Regions from separate parts of the Streptomyces sp. NPDC053048 genome, predicted to be linked through region 2. Evidence: riboswitches for the same ligand, from Rfam matches in the RefSeq annotation. Region 2 holds a riboswitch; each other region holds the start of a gene.
What was found. Region 2 has a riboswitch for thiamine pyrophosphate ahead of ACIG36_RS30205 (thiamine ABC transporter substrate binding subunit). Riboswitches for the same ligand answer to the same signal wherever they lie in the genome.
Positions count from the first base shown of each region.

Region 1: it holds a riboswitch for thiamine pyrophosphate, as region 2 does, so the genes downstream of both, thiC (phosphomethylpyrimidine synthase ThiC) here and ACIG36_RS30205 (thiamine ABC transporter substrate binding subunit) in region 2, are expected to answer to the same signal.
Region 3: it holds a riboswitch for thiamine pyrophosphate, as region 2 does, so the genes downstream of both, thiO (glycine oxidase ThiO) here and ACIG36_RS30205 (thiamine ABC transporter substrate binding subunit) in region 2, are expected to answer to the same signal.

Region 1 covers NZ_JBITZS010000007.1:418,430-423,903, reverse strand. The annotation lists gene ACIG36_RS21280 (SsgA family sporulation/cell division regulator) at 329-775, shown strand; gene ACIG36_RS21275 (YibE/F family protein) at 979-2,280, opposite strand; TPP riboswitch at 2,342-2,479, shown strand; gene thiC (phosphomethylpyrimidine synthase ThiC) at 2,475-4,247, shown strand; gene ACIG36_RS21265 (hypothetical protein) at 4,383-5,258, opposite strand; gene ACIG36_RS21260 (metallophosphoesterase family protein) at 5,446-5,474, opposite strand, start outside.
Region 2 covers NZ_JBITZS010000013.1:81,789-87,262, reverse strand. The annotation lists gene frr (ribosome recycling factor) at 1-425, shown strand, start outside; gene ACIG36_RS30215 (phosphatidate cytidylyltransferase) at 425-1,528, shown strand; gene rlmN (23S rRNA (adenine(2503)-C(2))-methyltransferase RlmN) at 1,732-2,841, shown strand; TPP riboswitch at 2,889-2,994, shown strand; gene ACIG36_RS30205 (thiamine ABC transporter substrate binding subunit) at 2,990-4,081, shown strand; gene ACIG36_RS30200 (ABC transporter permease) at 4,057-5,474, shown strand, end outside.
Region 3 covers NZ_JBITZS010000001.1:794,375-799,848, reverse strand. The annotation lists gene metF (methylenetetrahydrofolate reductase [NAD(P)H]) at 1-5, opposite strand, end outside; gene thiE (thiamine phosphate synthase) at 150-803, opposite strand; gene ACIG36_RS03910 (Rv2175c family DNA-binding protein) at 917-1,282, opposite strand; gene ACIG36_RS03905 (NAD(P)/FAD-dependent oxidoreductase) at 1,373-2,599, opposite strand; TPP riboswitch at 2,752-2,864, shown strand; gene thiO (glycine oxidase ThiO) at 2,862-4,058, shown strand; gene thiS (sulfur carrier protein ThiS) at 4,055-4,279, shown strand; gene ACIG36_RS03890 (thiazole synthase) at 4,288-5,082, shown strand; gene pknB (Stk1 family PASTA domain-containing Ser/Thr kinase) at 5,196-5,474, shown strand, end outside.

The DNA.
Region 1 (5,474 bases), on a different contig from region 2:
GCGGAAGGCGGGGAGTTATCTCTCCCGTCAACATCTCTCCGTCAACGTGAACGCCCGACCCGTGGACCCAAACGGTAATCCGTGTGCCCTCGGGCCACTTTGGCCAGTTCTCGGCCGTTCCGTGCCAGCAAATCCCCCGTTACGACTCCGCCCAGTAGTCGAGTCGCTACGCTCCAGAGTCGGAGAGCTCGTATGCTCACCCTCGGTCTCCATGAGTAACTGGAAAATCACTCCTTGTGATCCACTGGGCGTTCTTGTCAGACTATGGCGTCATTGGGGCCATCAGGCTTCAATCCCTGCCAAACCGACGAAGACGGGGCATTGGGCGATGCGCGACACAGTTCAGGCAGAAGTGGTCATGACGTTCCTCGTCTCCGAGGAGCTGTCCTTCCGGATCCCGGTGGAGCTGGGCTACGACAGCAGCGACCCGTACGCGGTGAAGTTCACCTTCCACCTCCCCGGCGATGCCCCGGTCACCTGGGCCTTCGCCCGGGAGCTGCTGCTCGACGGGCTGAGCCAGCCCTCCGGCGAGGGCGATGTGCACATCGCCCCCGCCTCCTCCCAGCACCTGTCGGACGTCTTCATCCGGCTGCAAGTGGGCGGGGAGGGCGCGCTGTTCCGGGCGGGCGCGGCGCCACTGGTGGCCTTCCTCGACCGCACCGACCGCGTGGCCCCGCTCGGGGAGGAGCGCACGGTCGCCGACTTCGACTACGAGCTCGCTGCGGCGCTCGACAGCATCCTCGCCGGCAACCCGGAGGGTCAGAACGCCGGTTAACGGGCCGCCCGGCCCGGAACCCCGCCGTCCTGCCCGATCCACTCGACCGGCACCCGCCCGGCGCGCGGTGCCGCACCCCGGGGCGCGGACGCCGGTGGCCGGAGGGATCTCCGGACCATCGCCGCCGCTGCCGCTCCCCACGCTGCCGTTCCCGGGCCGACCACCGGTGGCCCCCCACCGACCACCGGCAGCCTGCCGTCAGCTCACTTCGCGCGCCGACGCCTGCCGCCGCGCGACCGCCCCCGACCCTTGCCCGCAGTGTGCCGGTCGGCACTGACAACGAGCGCCGCCAGCACGGTCGTCACCGGTACCGAGGCCACCAGGCCGATGCTGCCCACCAACGTGCGGACGATCTCCTCGGCGACGATCTCGCTCGTCGCCACCGTGCCCACCCCGCTGTCCGCGATCGAGAACAACAGCAGCAGCGGCAGGGAGGCGCCCGCGTACGCCAGTACCAGCGTATTGACCACGGAGGCGATGTGGTCCCGCCCGATGCGCATGGCCGAGCCGTACAGTTTGCGCCAATTCGCGGTGGGATCCGCCTCCTTCAGTTCCCACACCGCCGAGGTCTGGGTGACCGTGACGTCGTCCAGCACGCCCAGGGAGCCGATGATGATCCCGGCCAGCAGCAGACCACGGATCTCGATCTGCGGATACAGGCCGTGCACCAGGCCGGTCTGGTCGTCGGTATTGCCCGTCAGATGGGCCCAGTCGATGAAGAACGACCCCAGCAGGCCGATGACCAGCAGGGACGTCAGGGTGCCGAGCACCGCCACGGACGTCCGGGCGTTGAGGCCATGACACATGTACAGCGCGATCAGCATGATCGCGCTGCCGCCGATCACCGCGACCAGCAGGGGCTCGGAGCCCTGCAGGATGGCCGGCAGGATGAACATCGTCAGGACGCCGAAGCTGATCACCAGCGCCACGAGCGCGAATATCCCGCGCAGCCGTCCCACGAGCACCACCGCGAGCGCGAAGATGCCGGCGAGCAGCGCCATGGGGAGTGTCCGGTTCACGTCGGTGACCGAATAGCGCAGGTTCTCCGGCGCCTTCGGCGCGTAGGCGAGCACGACCTCCTGGCCCACGTCGTAGCGGCGCGAGGCGTCCGGCTGCACGATCTCCGTGAACGTATGCCCCTTGTCCTTGCCCGAGGTCACTTCGAGGGTCGCCTTCTCGCACGTGCCCCTGGGGGGAGGAGGTGCCCCCTGTTGTTGCTGTTGCGACGGTGGCGGCGTCAGGCCGCCGCCCTTGGGGCAGTCCTGCTCCTCGAGCTTGACGACCCGTCCCGACTCGGTCTGCTGGTCGAGGCCCAGTCCGCTGTGCGGGTGCGGTGGGGCGCCACCCGGCCAGAGGACGATCAGGCCCGTCACGACCGCGGCAGCGAACGGGATGAGAACGGCCGCGATCACCTTGCGCAAATGCGACGAAACCGGGGTCGGTGGGCCATGGCTGTGCGAATGGCCGTGCGAGTGACCGTGGGGGGAGTGGTTGGTGCTTGTCACCCGGGCATCATCGCAAGCCCCACTGGTCCTTCCGCCGGGGAAGGCGCTAGCGTGGTGCCACCTTTGCAATCGCGGGAGCTCGGAGCACCGGGCTGAGAGGGCGCTGAACTCCGTACGGATCGACGTACGGACACCGCTGCGCCGACCGCCGAACCTGGTACCGGGTAATGCCGGCGTAGGGAGTTACTGGTCTCATGACCTCGCAGGATGCACGCATGTCTGCCGACGGATCCGCCGAGCGGATCGGCTGGCACAAGGACTATGTGACGGGTTCGCGGCCGGACCTGCGGGTTCCGGTGCGACGGGTGCACCTCACCAACGGACGGGACGTACGGCTGTACGACACCTCCGGCCCGTACACCGACGCGGCGATCGAGACGGACGTCCGGCGCGGCCTGGCGCCGCTCCGGGAGAACTGGATCATCGGCCGCGGCGACACGGAGGAGTACGCCGGGCGCCCCATGCGCCCGGAGGACGACGGCATCAAGCACACCTCGCCGCGCGGCGGGCTGAAGAACCTCGACGCGGTCTTCCCGGGCCGCCCGCGCCTGCCCCGCCGGGGCCGGGACGGCGCCGCGGTGACCCAGCTCGCGTACGCGCGCCGCGGTGAGATCACCGCGGAGATGGAGTACGTGGCCCTCCGGGAGAACGTCTCTCCCGAGACCGTCCGCGAGGAGATCGCGGCCGGCCGCGCCGTGCTGCCGGCGAACGTCAACCACCCGGAGATCGAGCCGATGATCATCGGCAAGAAGTTCCTGGTCAAGGTGAACGCCAACATCGGCAACTCCGCCGTCACCTCCTCCATCGAGGAGGAGGTGGAGAAGATGACCTGGGCGACCCGCTGGGGCGCCGACACGGTCATGGACCTCTCCACCGGCCGCAACATCCACACCACGCGCGAGTGGGTGCTGCGCAACTCCCCCGTGCCGATCGGCACCGTGCCCCTCTACCAGGCCCTCGAGAAGGTCGACGGCAAGGCCGAGGAGCTCACCTGGGAGATCTACAAGGACACGGTCGTCGAGCAGGCCGAGCAGGGCGTCGACTACATGACGGTGCACGCGGGCGTGCTCCTGCCGTACGTACCGCTGACCGCGCGCCGCAAGACCGGCATCGTCTCCCGCGGCGGGTCGATCATGGCCGCGTGGTGCCTGGCGCACCACAAGGAGAACTTCCTCTACACCAACTTCGAGGAGCTCTGCGAGATCCTCGCCGCCTACGACGTGACGTACTCGCTCGGCGACGGGCTGCGCCCCGGCTCGATCGCGGACGCCAACGACGAGGCGCAGTTCGCCGAGCTGCGCACGCTGGGCGAGCTCAACCGGATCGCCAAGCGGCACAACGTGCAGACGATGATCGAGGGCCCGGGGCACGTCCCGATGCACAAGATCAAGGAGAACGTGGACCTCCAGCAGGAGATCTGCGAGGAGGCGCCGTTCTACACGCTCGGACCCCTGACGACGGACGTCGCGCCGGCGTACGACCACATCACCTCCGGCATCGGCGCGGCGATGATCGCCTGGTGGGGCACGGCGATGCTCTGCTACGTCACGCCCAAGGAGCACCTGGGCCTGCCGGACCGCGACGACGTGAAGACCGGCGTCATCACCTACAAGATCGCGGCCCATGCGGCGGATCTCGCCAAGGGGCACCCGGGGGCGCAGGAGTGGGACGACGCGCTGTCCGACGCGCGGTTCGAGTTCCGCTGGGAGGACCAGTTCAACCTGGCGCTCGACCCGGACACCGCGCGCGCCTTCCACGACGAGACGCTGCCGGCGGAGCCGGCGAAGACGGCGCACTTCTGCTCGATGTGCGGCCCGAAGTTCTGTTCGATGAAGATCTCGCAGGACATCCGTCGTGAGCACGGCGGTGACCTGGCGGTGGACGCGGACGCGGCGGCCGGGATGGCCCAGAAGTCCAAGGAGTTCGCGGCCGCGGGCAACCGCGTCTACCTGCCGATCGCGGAGTAGCCGGCCGGGCCGGGGCCCGGACCCGGTTGGGCCAGGGCCCGGAGCCGTGGAGAGGGGGACGGCTCCGGGCCCCGCGACGTCCTGGCCCGGCGACGTCCGGGTGGTCTTGGCGCCCGTTCGCCCTGGTCGCTCGCCCTAGTCGCCCGCCCTGCGGTCCGGTCCGGCGGTGTCGGGGCCGGTGAGGTCCGGGCCGGGCCAGGCGCTGCGGCTGGGGGCGGACGGCTTGGTGTCGGGGCTGGAGAAGCCGGGGCGGGAGTACCCGAGGTGCGGTGTGCGGCTGGGGCCCGTGTGGTTCCTGGGGGAGCGGGGGCGGCGGGGCGCGGGGGGCGTCTTGGCCAGGACCTCGCGGAGGAAGGGCAGGATGCCGCGCGCCAGCAGCGCCCGTCGCCAGGCCTCGTGGGCCCGCTCGGCCTCCTCGGTGAGCTCGTCGCGCGGCGGGGCCTCCTCCGCCCGCTGACCGTTGCGCAGCGCCGTGCGCAGCATTCCCGACATCGCGACGAGCACCCCGGCGACGGTGAAGGCGCCGAACCACCAGCCGACCGTGATCATCGGGCGGGCGACGGACTCGCCCGCCCCGACCGTCCGCATGACGTAGCCGATCAGCAGGAAGAGGAACGCGGCGATCCCGGCCAGGACGGGGGCGAGGACGGCGATGACGGCGCCGGCCCCCGCGCCCTCGTCCTCGGGGACGTCGGCGGGCGCGGTGACGGGGGAGGGCGGGCCGGTCTCGTCCGGGCGGGCGGCCACGGAACCCGCAGGCTGCGGCCGGGCGGCGGCCGAGCGGGCGCGCAGTGCCTCGCGCGCCCCGAGGAATTCCTGGTATTCCGCCATCGCGCAGGCGGAGATGGCGGACATGGCGCTGATCGCCATGGCGCGCAGCTGTTCGGTCTGCAGCCGATGTCCTGGCGGCACGGCGAGTTCCGGGTCATGTTTCGCGGTACGCAGCGCCTGGTCGAGAATCCGCTCGAATTCCGGGCGGTCCTCGGCCAGCAGGTGCGGAACGCTGTTCATGTGCATCCCCCGATGCTCCGTAGGGCCTTGATGCCGGCTTGTACCGGGCAGTGGGCGGAAACGGAGGAGAGCCTGCTACGGATAAGCCGATGGTAGAGCCGCACCGGCGCGGGGTGACAGCCGGTTTCCCGAATTACCCCGCTGTGGTGGAACTCAGCACCTGCCCGTGCATCGGGCGGCTGAACCCTCAGCCTGCCAGCGGAAGTTGCACCACCA
Region 2 (5,474 bases):
ACGGTGCGCTGACGCCCATCAACCAGCTGGCGTCGTTCTCGGTGCCGGAGCCGCGCATGGCCGTGGTCACCCCGTTCGACAAGAGCGCGCTGCGCAACATCGAGCAGGCCATCCGCGACTCCGACCTGGGCGTCAACCCCAGCAACGACGGCAACATCATCCGGGTGACGTTCCCGGAGCTGACCGAGCAGCGCCGCCGTGAGTTCGTCAAGGTCGCCAAGACCAAGGCCGAGGACGCCAAGGTCTCGATCCGCTCCGTCCGCCGCAAGGCCAAGGACGCCCTGGACAAGCTGGTCAAGGACAAGGAGTCCGGCGAGGACGAGGTCCGCCGCGCCGAGAAGGAGCTCGACGACACCACCGCGAAGTACGTCGCGCAGGTGGACGAGCTGCTCAAGCACAAGGAATCCGAGCTCCTCGAGGTCTGATGAACGACGCATCCTGGGGAGCCCCGCCGCGCGCCGGACACTGGGGGTCCACCGACCGGGGACCTTCCCCCGGCTACCGCCGGGAGGTGCCTCCTCCGGCGGGTCCTGTGCACGAGGCGGGCATCGCGGCGCAGACTCGGCCCATGCCCATCGTGCCCGGAGCAGGCGGAGACCAGGACGACCGTGAGCAGGGGGCCGCGCACATCGGCGGCCCCCTGTTCCGCGATGAACAGGAGCCCGACATCCGCCCGCAGGAGCCCGCCGCGCCCCACGGGGGCAAGGCGAAGAAGAGCGCGGGCCGCGATCTGCGGGCCGCGATAGGGGTCGGGGTCGGCCTCGGCGCGGTGATCCTGGCCTCCCTGTTCGTCTACAAGCCCGTCTTCCTCGGCGTGATCGTCGTCGCCGTGGTGGTCGGGCTGTGGGAGCTGACCTCCCGGCTCGCCGAGCGCAAGGACATCAAGGCTCCCCTGGTGCCGCTCGCCATCGGCGGTGCCGCGATGACCGTCGCGGGCTACGTCAACGGCGCCGAGGGCGCGTGGGTGGCCATGGCCTTCACCGCGCTCGCCGTGCTCGTGTGGCGGATGACGGAGTCGCCGGACGACTACCTCAAGGACGTCACGGCGGGCATCTTCGCCGCCTTCTACGTGCCGTTCCTCGCCACCTTCGTGGCACTGATGCTGGCCGCCGGCGACGGCGCCTGGCGGGTGCTGACGTTCCTGATCCTGACGGTCGTCAGCGACACCGGGGCGTACGCGGTGGGCTGGCGCTTCGGCCGGCACAAGCTGGCCCCGCGCATCAGCCCCGGCAAGACCCGCGAGGGCCTGCTCGGCGCGGTGGCGTTCGCGATGGTGGCGGGCGCGCTGTGCATGCAGTTCCTGATCGACGACGGAGTGTGGTGGCAGGGCCTGCTGCTGGGCTTCGCGGTCGCGATCAGCGCCACGCTGGGCGACCTGGGCGAATCCATGATCAAGCGGGATCTGGGCATCAAGGACATGGGCTCCCTGCTGCCGGGCCACGGAGGGATCATGGACCGGCTGGACTCCCTGCTGCCGACGGCACCGGTGGTGTGGCTGCTGATGGTGGCGTTCGTGGGCTCCGCCTGACATCTGCTCGATCACCTCGGCCCGGCCCGGTCCGGAGCGGGCCAGGTACCCTGGAAGGGCTCGTCGCCGTGCGACGGGCCCTTTTCCGGCCCCGCGACCGCGGGGGTGTCCCAGGGAAATCTTCGGGTTCCGGCACCGTCCTGCCGCCGGCTCCGCGACATGCGGAGACCATCCGCTCTCGTCGCAATGAGGAGTTTCCGCTCATGGCCCCCGCGCCCGGAGAACTGACGTTCGTCGCCCCCCGCGGGGCCAAGCTGCCCCCGCGCCACCTCGCCGACCTCAGCCCCGCCGAGCGCCGGGAGGCCGTCGCCGCGATCGGTGAGAAGCCCTTCCGCGCGAAGCAGCTGTCCCAGCACTACTTCGCCCGCTACGCGCACGACCCGGCGGCCTGGACGGACATCCCGGCCGCCGCCCGCGAGAAGCTCGCGGGCGAACTGCTGCCGGAGCTGATGAGCGTCGTGCGGCACATCTCGTGCGACGACGACACGACCCGCAAGACCCTGTGGCGCCTGCACGACGGCAAGCTCGTCGAGTCCGTCCTGATGCGCTACCCCGACCGGGTCACCATGTGCATCAGCTCCCAGGCGGGCTGCGGCATGAACTGCCCGTTCTGCGCCACCGGCCAGGCGGGCCTGGACCGCAATCTGTCCACGGCCGAGATCGTGCACCAGATCGTCGACGGCATGCGCGCCCTGCGCGACGGCGAGGTCCCCGGCGGCCCCGCCCGGCTGTCCAACATCGTCTTCATGGGCATGGGCGAGCCGCTGGCCAACTACAAGCGCGTCGTCGGCGCCATCCGCCGGCTGACCGACCCCGAGCCCGACGGCCTGGGCCTGTCGCAGCGCGGCATCACCGTCTCCACCGTCGGCCTGGTCCCGGCCATGCACCGCTTCGCGGACGAGGGCTTCAAGTGCCGCCTCGCGGTCTCGCTGCACGCGCCCGACGACGAGCTGCGCGACACCCTGGTGCCGGTCAACACCCGCTGGAAGGTCCGCGAGGTGCTGGACGCCGCGTGGGAGTACGCGGAGAAGTCCGGCCGCCGGATCTCCATCGAGTACGCCCTGATCCGGGACATCAACGACCAGGCCTGGCGCGGTGACCTGCTGGGCCGGCTCCTCAAGGGCAAGCGGGTGCACGTCAACCTCATCCCGCTCAACCCCACGCCCGGCTCGAAGTGGACGGCCTCCCGCCCCGAGGACGAGCGCGCGTTCGTCCAGGCGATCGCCGCGCACGGGGTGCCGGTGACCGTGCGCGACACCCGCGGGCAGGAGATCGACGGGGCGTGCGGGCAGCTGGCCGCCACCGAGCGCTGATACTGTCCACCTGCATCACTCGCACAAGCGAGCATTCGCACAAATGAACAATCCGACAGGGGAGCGCAGCGAGCGCTGAGAGTGCGGCACGGCCCGCAGACCCTCGGACCTGATCCGGTTAGTACCGGCGTAGGGAGTCAGCACCACCATGAACACCACCCTCCGGCGTGCCCTCGGCGCGGCCGCCGCGGCCGCCCTGGGCCTGCCCGTCCTCGCGGCCTGCGGGGGCTCGGACGACAAGGGCTCGGGGGAGTCGAAGAGCCGGACCGTCACCCTGGTCGCGCACGACTCCTTCGCCGCGTCCAAGGACGTCCTCGCGGAGTTCACCGCGCGGACCGGCTACACGGTCAAGGTCCTCAAGAGCGGCGACGCCGGCCGGACCGTCAACCAGGCGATCCTCTCCAAGGGCCACCCGCAGGGCGACGTCCTCTTCGGCGTCGACAACACCCTGCTCTCCCGGGCCCTCGACAACGACCTGTTCGAGCCGTACGAGGCCAAGGACCTGGGCCGCGTCCCGGACAAGCTCCGCCTCGACGACGGCAAGCACCGCGTCACACCCGTCGACACCGGCGACATCTGCGTCAACTACGACCGGGCCTACTTCGCCGACCGCAGGCTCGAGCCGCCGAAGTCCTTCGACGACCTGGTCAAGCCGGAGTACAAGAACCTCCTGGTCACCGAGAACGCCGCGACCTCCTCTCCCGGCCTCGCCTTCCAGCTCGCCACCGTCGCGAAGTACGGCGACGACGGCTGGCAGGACTACTGGAAGAAGCTCAAGGCCAACGGCGTCGAGGTCGTCGACGGCTGGGAGCAGGCCTACAACGACCGCTTCTCCGGCTCCGCCGCCGGAAAGAAGGCCAAGGGCGACAAGCCCCTCGTCGTCTCCTATGCCTCCAGCCCGCCCGCCGAGGTGCTCGGCGTCACGCCGGCGCCCAAGGAGGGCCCGACGGGCGTCGCCACCGGCACCTGCTTCCGGCAGATCGAGTTCGCCGGGCTGCTGAAGGGTGCGAAGAACCCCGAGGGCGGCAAGGCCCTCCTCGACTTCCTGCTGAGCAAGAAGTTCCAGGAGGACATGCCGCTGCAGATGTTCGTCAAGCCGGCCCGTGACGACGCCGCTCTGCCCGAGGTCTTCACCAAGTACGGCGCCGAGGTCGCCGGCCCCGGGACCCTCGCCCCGGAGAAGATCGCCAAGAACCGCGACCAGTGGGTCAAGGAATGGTCCTCGCTCGTCCTGAAGTAGCTCCCGAAGAGGCCCCGGCCGGGGCGGCACCCCGCGACGCCGCCGCCCGCACAGGCGGCGGCCCCCGGCGGACGGCGACGCGGCTCGCCCTGATGGCGCTGCCGCTCGCCTTCTTCGGGCTCCTCTTCGCCTACCCCGTCGCCTCCATCGTCGGCCGCGGCCTCAAGGACGACGGCGGCTGGCACCTCGCCCGCATCGGCGAGGTCGTCGGCGACCCGCGCATCGGCGACGTCCTGTGGTTCACCACCTGGCAGGCGGCCGCCTCCACGGCGCTCACCCTCGCCCTCGCGCTCCCCGGCGCGTACGTCTTCGCGCGCTTCGACTTCCCCGGCAAACGGCTGCTGCGGGCCGTGGTCACCGTCCCCTTCGTGCTGCCGACCGTCGTCGCCGGCTCGGCCTTCCTGGCCCTGCTGGGGCGCGGCGGCATGCTGGACGAGCTGTGGGGCGTGCGGCTGGACACCACGGTCTGGGCGATCCTGCTGGGCCACGTCTTCTTCAACTACGCCGTCGTCGTACGGACCGTCGGCGGCCTGTGGGCCCAGCTGGACCCGCGGCAGGAGGAGGCGGCGCGCGTCCTGGGCGCCGGCCGCCTCGCCGCCTGGCGCCGGGTGACGCTGCCCGCGCTGGCCCCGGCGGTGGCCGCCGCCGCCCTGATGGTCTTCCTCTTCACCTTCACCTCCTTCGGCGTCGTCCAGATCCTCGGCGGGCCGCGCTACGCCACGCTGGAAGTGGAGATCTACCAGCAGACCGCGCAGCTCCTCGACCTGCCCACCGCCGCCGTGCTCACCCTCGTGCAGTTCGTGGCCGTGGCCGCGCTGCTGGGTGTCCACTCCTGGACCGTGCGGCGGCGCGAGGCGACGCTGCGGCTGGTCGACGCCCGCGGCACCGTCCGCCGCCCGCGGGGCGCTGCCCAGTGGACGCTCCTGGCCTGCGTGCTGGCCGTCGTCGCACTGCTGGTGCTGCTGCCGCTGCTGGTGCTCCTCCTGCGGTCCTTCGACGGGCCGGACGGCTTCGGGCTCGCCTACTACCGCGCCCTGGCCTCGCCGGGCGCGGGCGGCGGCACGTTCACCGTCGCGGCGCTGGACGCGATCGGCAACTCGGTGACGTACGCGCTCGCCGCCACCGCCATCGCCGTCGTCATCGGCGGCCTCGCCGCCGCAGCCCTCACGCGGCCCGAGGGCCGGCTCGTGCGGGGCTTCGACGCGCTGCTGATGCTGCCGCTGGGCACCTCGGCGGTGACCGTCGGCTTCGGCTTCCTGATCACCCTCGACGAGCCGCCGCTGGACCTGCGCACCTCGTGGATCCTGGTGCCGCTGGCGCAGGCGCTGGTGGGCGTGCCCTTCGTCGTACGGACCATGCTGCCGGTGCTGCGCGCGGTCGACGTCCGGCTGCG
Region 3 (5,474 bases), on a different contig from region 2:
GCCATACCGGCAAGTTAACCAGCGGCTTCGCGGACCCCCCAACCGGAACGGCGAAATGTCCTGTTCGCCGGGCAACTGTCCACCCACCGTCCCACTCCTTGGACAGGCGGCGGCTCCGGACGGGCGCCGGAGCGCGGCGGAACGGGGCCCTAGAGCGCGACGGAGCGGATCCGCTCGGCCAGGCGCGCGGTGGCCTTGCCGGGGTCGTCGGCCTCGGTGATGGCGCGCACCACGACGATCCGCCGGGCGCCCGCGGCGAGCACCTCGTCCAGATTGCCCTCGTCGATCCCGCCGATGGCGAACCAGGGCCGGACGGGCTCCAGCGACGCGGCGTAGCGCACCAGGGACAGCCCCGGGGCGTGCCGGCCCGGCTTGGTGGGGGTCGGCCAGCAGGGGCCGGTGCAGAAGTAGTCCACGCCGGGCTCGGCGACGGCGGCGTCGACCTCCGCCTCCGCGTGCGTGGAGCGGCCGATCAGCACGTCCTCGCCGAGGATCGCGCGGGCGGCGGGCACCGGCAGGTCGCCCTGGCCCAGGTGCAGCACGTCGGAGCCGGCGGCGTGCGCGACGTCGGCGCGGTCGTTGACCGCCAGCAGCCGGCCGTGCCGGCGGGCGGCCTCGGCGAAGACGGCCAGGTGCTCCAGCTCCTCCCCCGCCTCCATGCCCTTGTCGCGCAGCTGGACGATGTCCACTCCGGACGAGAGCACCGCGTCCAGGAACTCCGGCAGGTCGCCCTGGCGCTTGCGGGCGTCGGTGCACAGGTACAGCCGGGCGTCGGCGAGCCGCTCGCGCGCGGTGACGGACATCGGGTGTTCTCCCCCGGGTCGGCGGTGCACGGGCCGGGGCGAAGCTGCCCCGGCCCGTGCACCGGACGGTGTTCTGCGTTGCTTCCCGGGGCATCAGCGCCCCGGCGGCCTCATCAGACGGCCAGCGCCTGGGCCCGGCGCTTCACCTCCGTGCCGCGATTCTCGCGCAGCGCCTGCGCGGGGGTACCGGGCAGGGTCGGGTCCGGGGTGAAGAGCCACTCCAGCATCTCCTCGTCGCTGAAGCCGTCGTCCCTCAGCAGCGTCAAGGTCCCGGCGAGGCCCTTGACGACCTTTCCCTCGCCGATGAAGTCGGCGGGCACCATGAGCACTCGGTTCTCGCCACGGCGCACGGCGATCAGCTGGCCCTCCTTGACCAGCTGCCGGACGCGCGTCACCTCGACATCGAGCTTTTCGGCGATGTCGGGCAGGTTGAGCCAGGCGGGGACGAGAGCATCGGTCTTTGCGTCAATCTCGGTCACGGGACAAGCCTGCCATCCGGGACTGACAGTCGGTAGCCGGGTTGACCCGAGCCGGTCCGGGAACCGCCCCCGAGGTCACCCCACCGGCCCTCAGAGGGCGGCGGCCTTCAGCGGGACGGAGGCGTCGGCGGCCTTCGAGCGGTCCAGCGCGGCGCCCTTCTCGATGAGCTTGCGGCCCTGCGCCAGATCCCGCGGCCGGCCGACGGCCAGCAGGGCCACCAGGACACCCGAGCGCAGCCAGCACACCGTCCACGCGGCCCCGGTGGGGTCACCGCGCCAGACCAGCTCGTCGGCGCCCGAGTGGTGCCCGGCGTACTGCACGAAGCGCCCGAACTGCTCGGACCAGAAGTAGGGCACCGGGTCGTAGACCGGCCCCTCGGCGGGCCCGTGGACGATGTTCGCGGCGACGGTCCGCGGGCCCTGCAGGGCGTTGTCCCAGTGGTGGACCAGCAGCCGCTCGCCGTAGCGGGCGGACGGGAAGGAGGCGCAGTCGCCGACGGCGTAGACGTCCGGCAGGGAGGTGCGCAGCCGGTCGTCGGTGACGACGGAACGATCCGCCGCGAGCTCGATGCCGGAGCCGGCCAGCCAGCCCGTGGCGGGCCGGGCGCCGATGCCGACGACCACCGCGTCCGCGGCCAGGCGGGTGCCGTCGTCGAGCACGACCGCGCCCTCCTCCACGGACGCCACCCGGGCGCCGGTCACCAGCCGGGCGCCGCTGTGGGCGTACCAGTCGACCATGTGGGCGGCGACCTCGGCCGGCATGGCGCCGGCCAGCGGCCGGTCCGCGGCCTCGACCACGGTCACCCGGCAGCCGGCCTCGCGCGCGGCGGTCGCGAACTCGGCGCCGATCCAGCCGGCCCCGACCGCGACGACGTCGTGCCGGCCGGCGAGGACCGGCCGCAGCCCCTCCACGTCGTCCAGGGTGCGCAGGACGTGGACGCCGCGCACGTGCTCGCTGCCGGGCAGCGCGATCGGGTCGGCGCCGGTGGCGACGACCAGCACGTCGTAGGGCACGGGCCCCCGCGTGGTCTCCAGCACGTGCTCGTCCGCCCGCAGGCCGGTGGCCTCCCGGCCGAGCTCGAGGTCGATGCCCAGCGAGCCGAAGTCCACCTCGAAGGCGGATCCCTCGGCCTTGCCGAGGAGGACGGACTTGGACAGCGGGGGACGGTCGTAGGGCGGATGGGGCTCGGCGCCCAGCAGGGAGATCGCGCCGTCCCAGCCCTGCTCGCGCAGGGCGACGGCGGTCTGCACCCCGGCCATGCCCGCGCCGACGATGACGACGCGCCGGTCACTGGAGGTGTTCGTCTGCTCGCTCACACGATCAACTGTAGGACGGCGGCGCACCCGGTCCGGAGCAACGGGTGACGAGACCTCTGACACAGCGTCACGATGTTTGAGGGCCGGAAGCCCGCCGACGGCGCGTGGCCCGCCCTTCCGGGCCCCGCGCGGCGCGTACTAGGGTGGCCGCTGCAAGCACTCGCGGGAGCCCGGACGCACCGGGCTGAGAGGGAGGCTGGACGGCCTCCGACCGTACGAACCTGATCCGGGTCATGCCGGCGAAGGGAGGGGCTGGAAGCCCATGCACGCGCGGCACACCCATGACGTCCTGGTCATCGGCGGCGGCGTCATCGGCCTGGTCACGGCCTGGCGCGCCGCCCAGCGCGGCCTGCGCACGGCCGTCGCCGACCCCGCGCCCGGCGGCGGCGCGGCGCAGGTGGCGGCCGGGATGCTGGCCGCCGTCACCGAACTGCACTACGGCGAGCAGACGCTGCTCGCCCTCAACCTCGCCTCCGCGCGCCGCTATCCGGCGTTCACGGCCGAGCTGGAGGAGGCCAGCGGCCAGGAGACCGGCTACCGCGCCTGCGGCACCCTGGCCGTCGCCTTCGACGCCGACGACCGGGCGCACCTGCGCGAGCTGCACGAGCTGCAGCTGCGCTGCGGCCTTCAGGCGCGCTGGCTGTCCGGGCGCGAGTGCCGCCGGCTGGAGCCGATGCTGGCGCCGGGCGTACGCGGCGGGCTCCACGCGCTCGGCGACCACCAGACCGATCCCCGGCGCCTGTGCCGCGCCCTGCTGACGGCCTGTGAGCGGGCCGGGGTGGTCTTCCACCGCCGGTCGGTGGTGCGCGCCCTGCTCTGCGGCGACCGCGCCACGGGCGCCGAACTGGACGACGGCACCCGCGTCGCCGCCGGGCAGACGGTGCTGGCGGCGGGCAGCCTCAGCGGCGGCCTCGCGGGCCTGCCCGAGGACGTCCTGCCGCCGGTCCGCCCGGTCAAGGGCCAGATCCTGCGGCTGCGCGTGCCGGAGGCCTACCGGCCCTTCCTCTCCCGGACCGTACGGGCCGTGGTGCGCGGCGGGCCGGTGTACCTGGTGCCGCGCGAGAACGGCGAGCTGGTCGTCGGCGCCACCAGCGAAGAGCTCGGCTGGGACACCACCGTCACCGCGGGCGGCGTCTACGAGCTGCTGCGCGACGCCCACGAGCTCGTCCCCGGCATCACCGAACTGCCGCTGGTGGAGACCCGCGCCGGGCTGCGGCCCGGCTCGCCCGACAACGCCCCGCTGCTGGGCCCCACCGCCCTGCCGGGGCTGCTGACGGCCACCGGCCACCACCGCAACGGCGTGCTGCTCACCCCCGTCACCGGGGACGTGATGGCCGAGGTGCTGACCACCGGGCAGCTGCCGGAAGAGGCCCGTCCGTTCTCTCCCCGACGCTTCACCCCCTCCCCCACGGCCCCAGCGGCGTGGGAGGTTTCCCCATCCCAGGAGCAGCCCGCATGACCGGCAGCGATGTCATCATCCACACCATCAGCGTCAACGGCGAGCATCGCGACGTCCCCGCCGGGACGACCCTCGACGGGCTCGTGGCGACGCTCACCACAGCGCGCGGCGGCGTCGCGGCGGCCGTGAACGAGGCCGTCGTGCCGCGCGGCCAGTGGCCGTTCGTCCCGCTCGGCCACGGCGACCGGGTCGAGGTCCTCACCGCGGTCCAGGGGGGCTGATCGTTCCGATGGCAGACGATCTGCTCACCATCGCCGACACCCCCTTCACCTCCCGGCTGATCATGGGCACGGGCGGGGCGCCCAGCCTCGAGGTGCTCGAGCGGGCCCTGATCGCCTCCGGCACCGAGCTGACCACGGTCGCCATGCGCCGCCTGGACGCCACCGTGCGGGGCTCGGTGCTGTCCGTCCTGGAGAGGCACGGCATCCGGGTGCTGCCGAACACGGCGGGCTGCTTCACCGCGGGCGAGGCGGTGCTCACCGCCCGGCTGGCCCGCGAGGCGCTGGGCACCGACTGGGTCAAGCTCGAGGTGATCGCCGACGAGCGCACCCTGCTGCCGGACCCGATCGAGCTGCTGGACGCCGCCGAGATCCTGGTCGACGACGGCTTCACGGTGCTGCCGTACACCAACGACGACCCGGTGCTGGCCCGCAAGCTCGAGGACGTCGGCTGTGCGGCGATCATGCCGCTGGGCGCGCCCATCGGCTCAGGGCTCGGCATCCGCAACCCGCACAACTTCCAGCTGATCACCGAGCGCGCGGGCGTCCCGGTGATCCTGGACGCGGGCGCGGGCACCGCCTCGGACGCGGCACTGGCCATGGAGCTGGGGTGCGCGGCGGTGATGCTCGCCTCGGCGGTGACGCGGGCGCAGGAGCCGGTGCTGATGGCGGAGGCCATGCGGCACGCGGTGGAGGCCGGACGGCTGGCCCACCGGGCCGGGCGGATCCCGCGCCGCCACTTCGCCGAGGCTTCCTCCCCCGCGGAGGGCATGGCGCACCTCGACCCGGAGCGCCCGGCCTTCTGAACAGGCTCCGGCCTTCTTCAGCGGGCACTGTCCTGTCACCGTTCGGCTATAGAAAGAGTGAGCGAGGCGCACGCCGTCCGGGCCGCCCGCCACGGCTCGTAGACTCGTGTGCCGTGGATACGACCCTGCCGGACCCCCTCGTCGATCACCTGCTCGACGGCCGCTACCGCGTCGAGGCGCGGGTGGCCGTGGGCGGCATGGCCACGGTCTACCGTGCCCTGGACACCCGCCTCGACCGGGTGCTCGCGCTCAAGGTGATGCACCCTTCGCTCGCCGCCGACCGGGCCTTCGTGGAGCGCTTCATCCGTGAGGCCAAGTCCGTGGCCCGGCTGGACCACGCCAATGTGGTGAGCGTCTTCGACCAGGGGACCGACGGCCACTACGTCTACCTC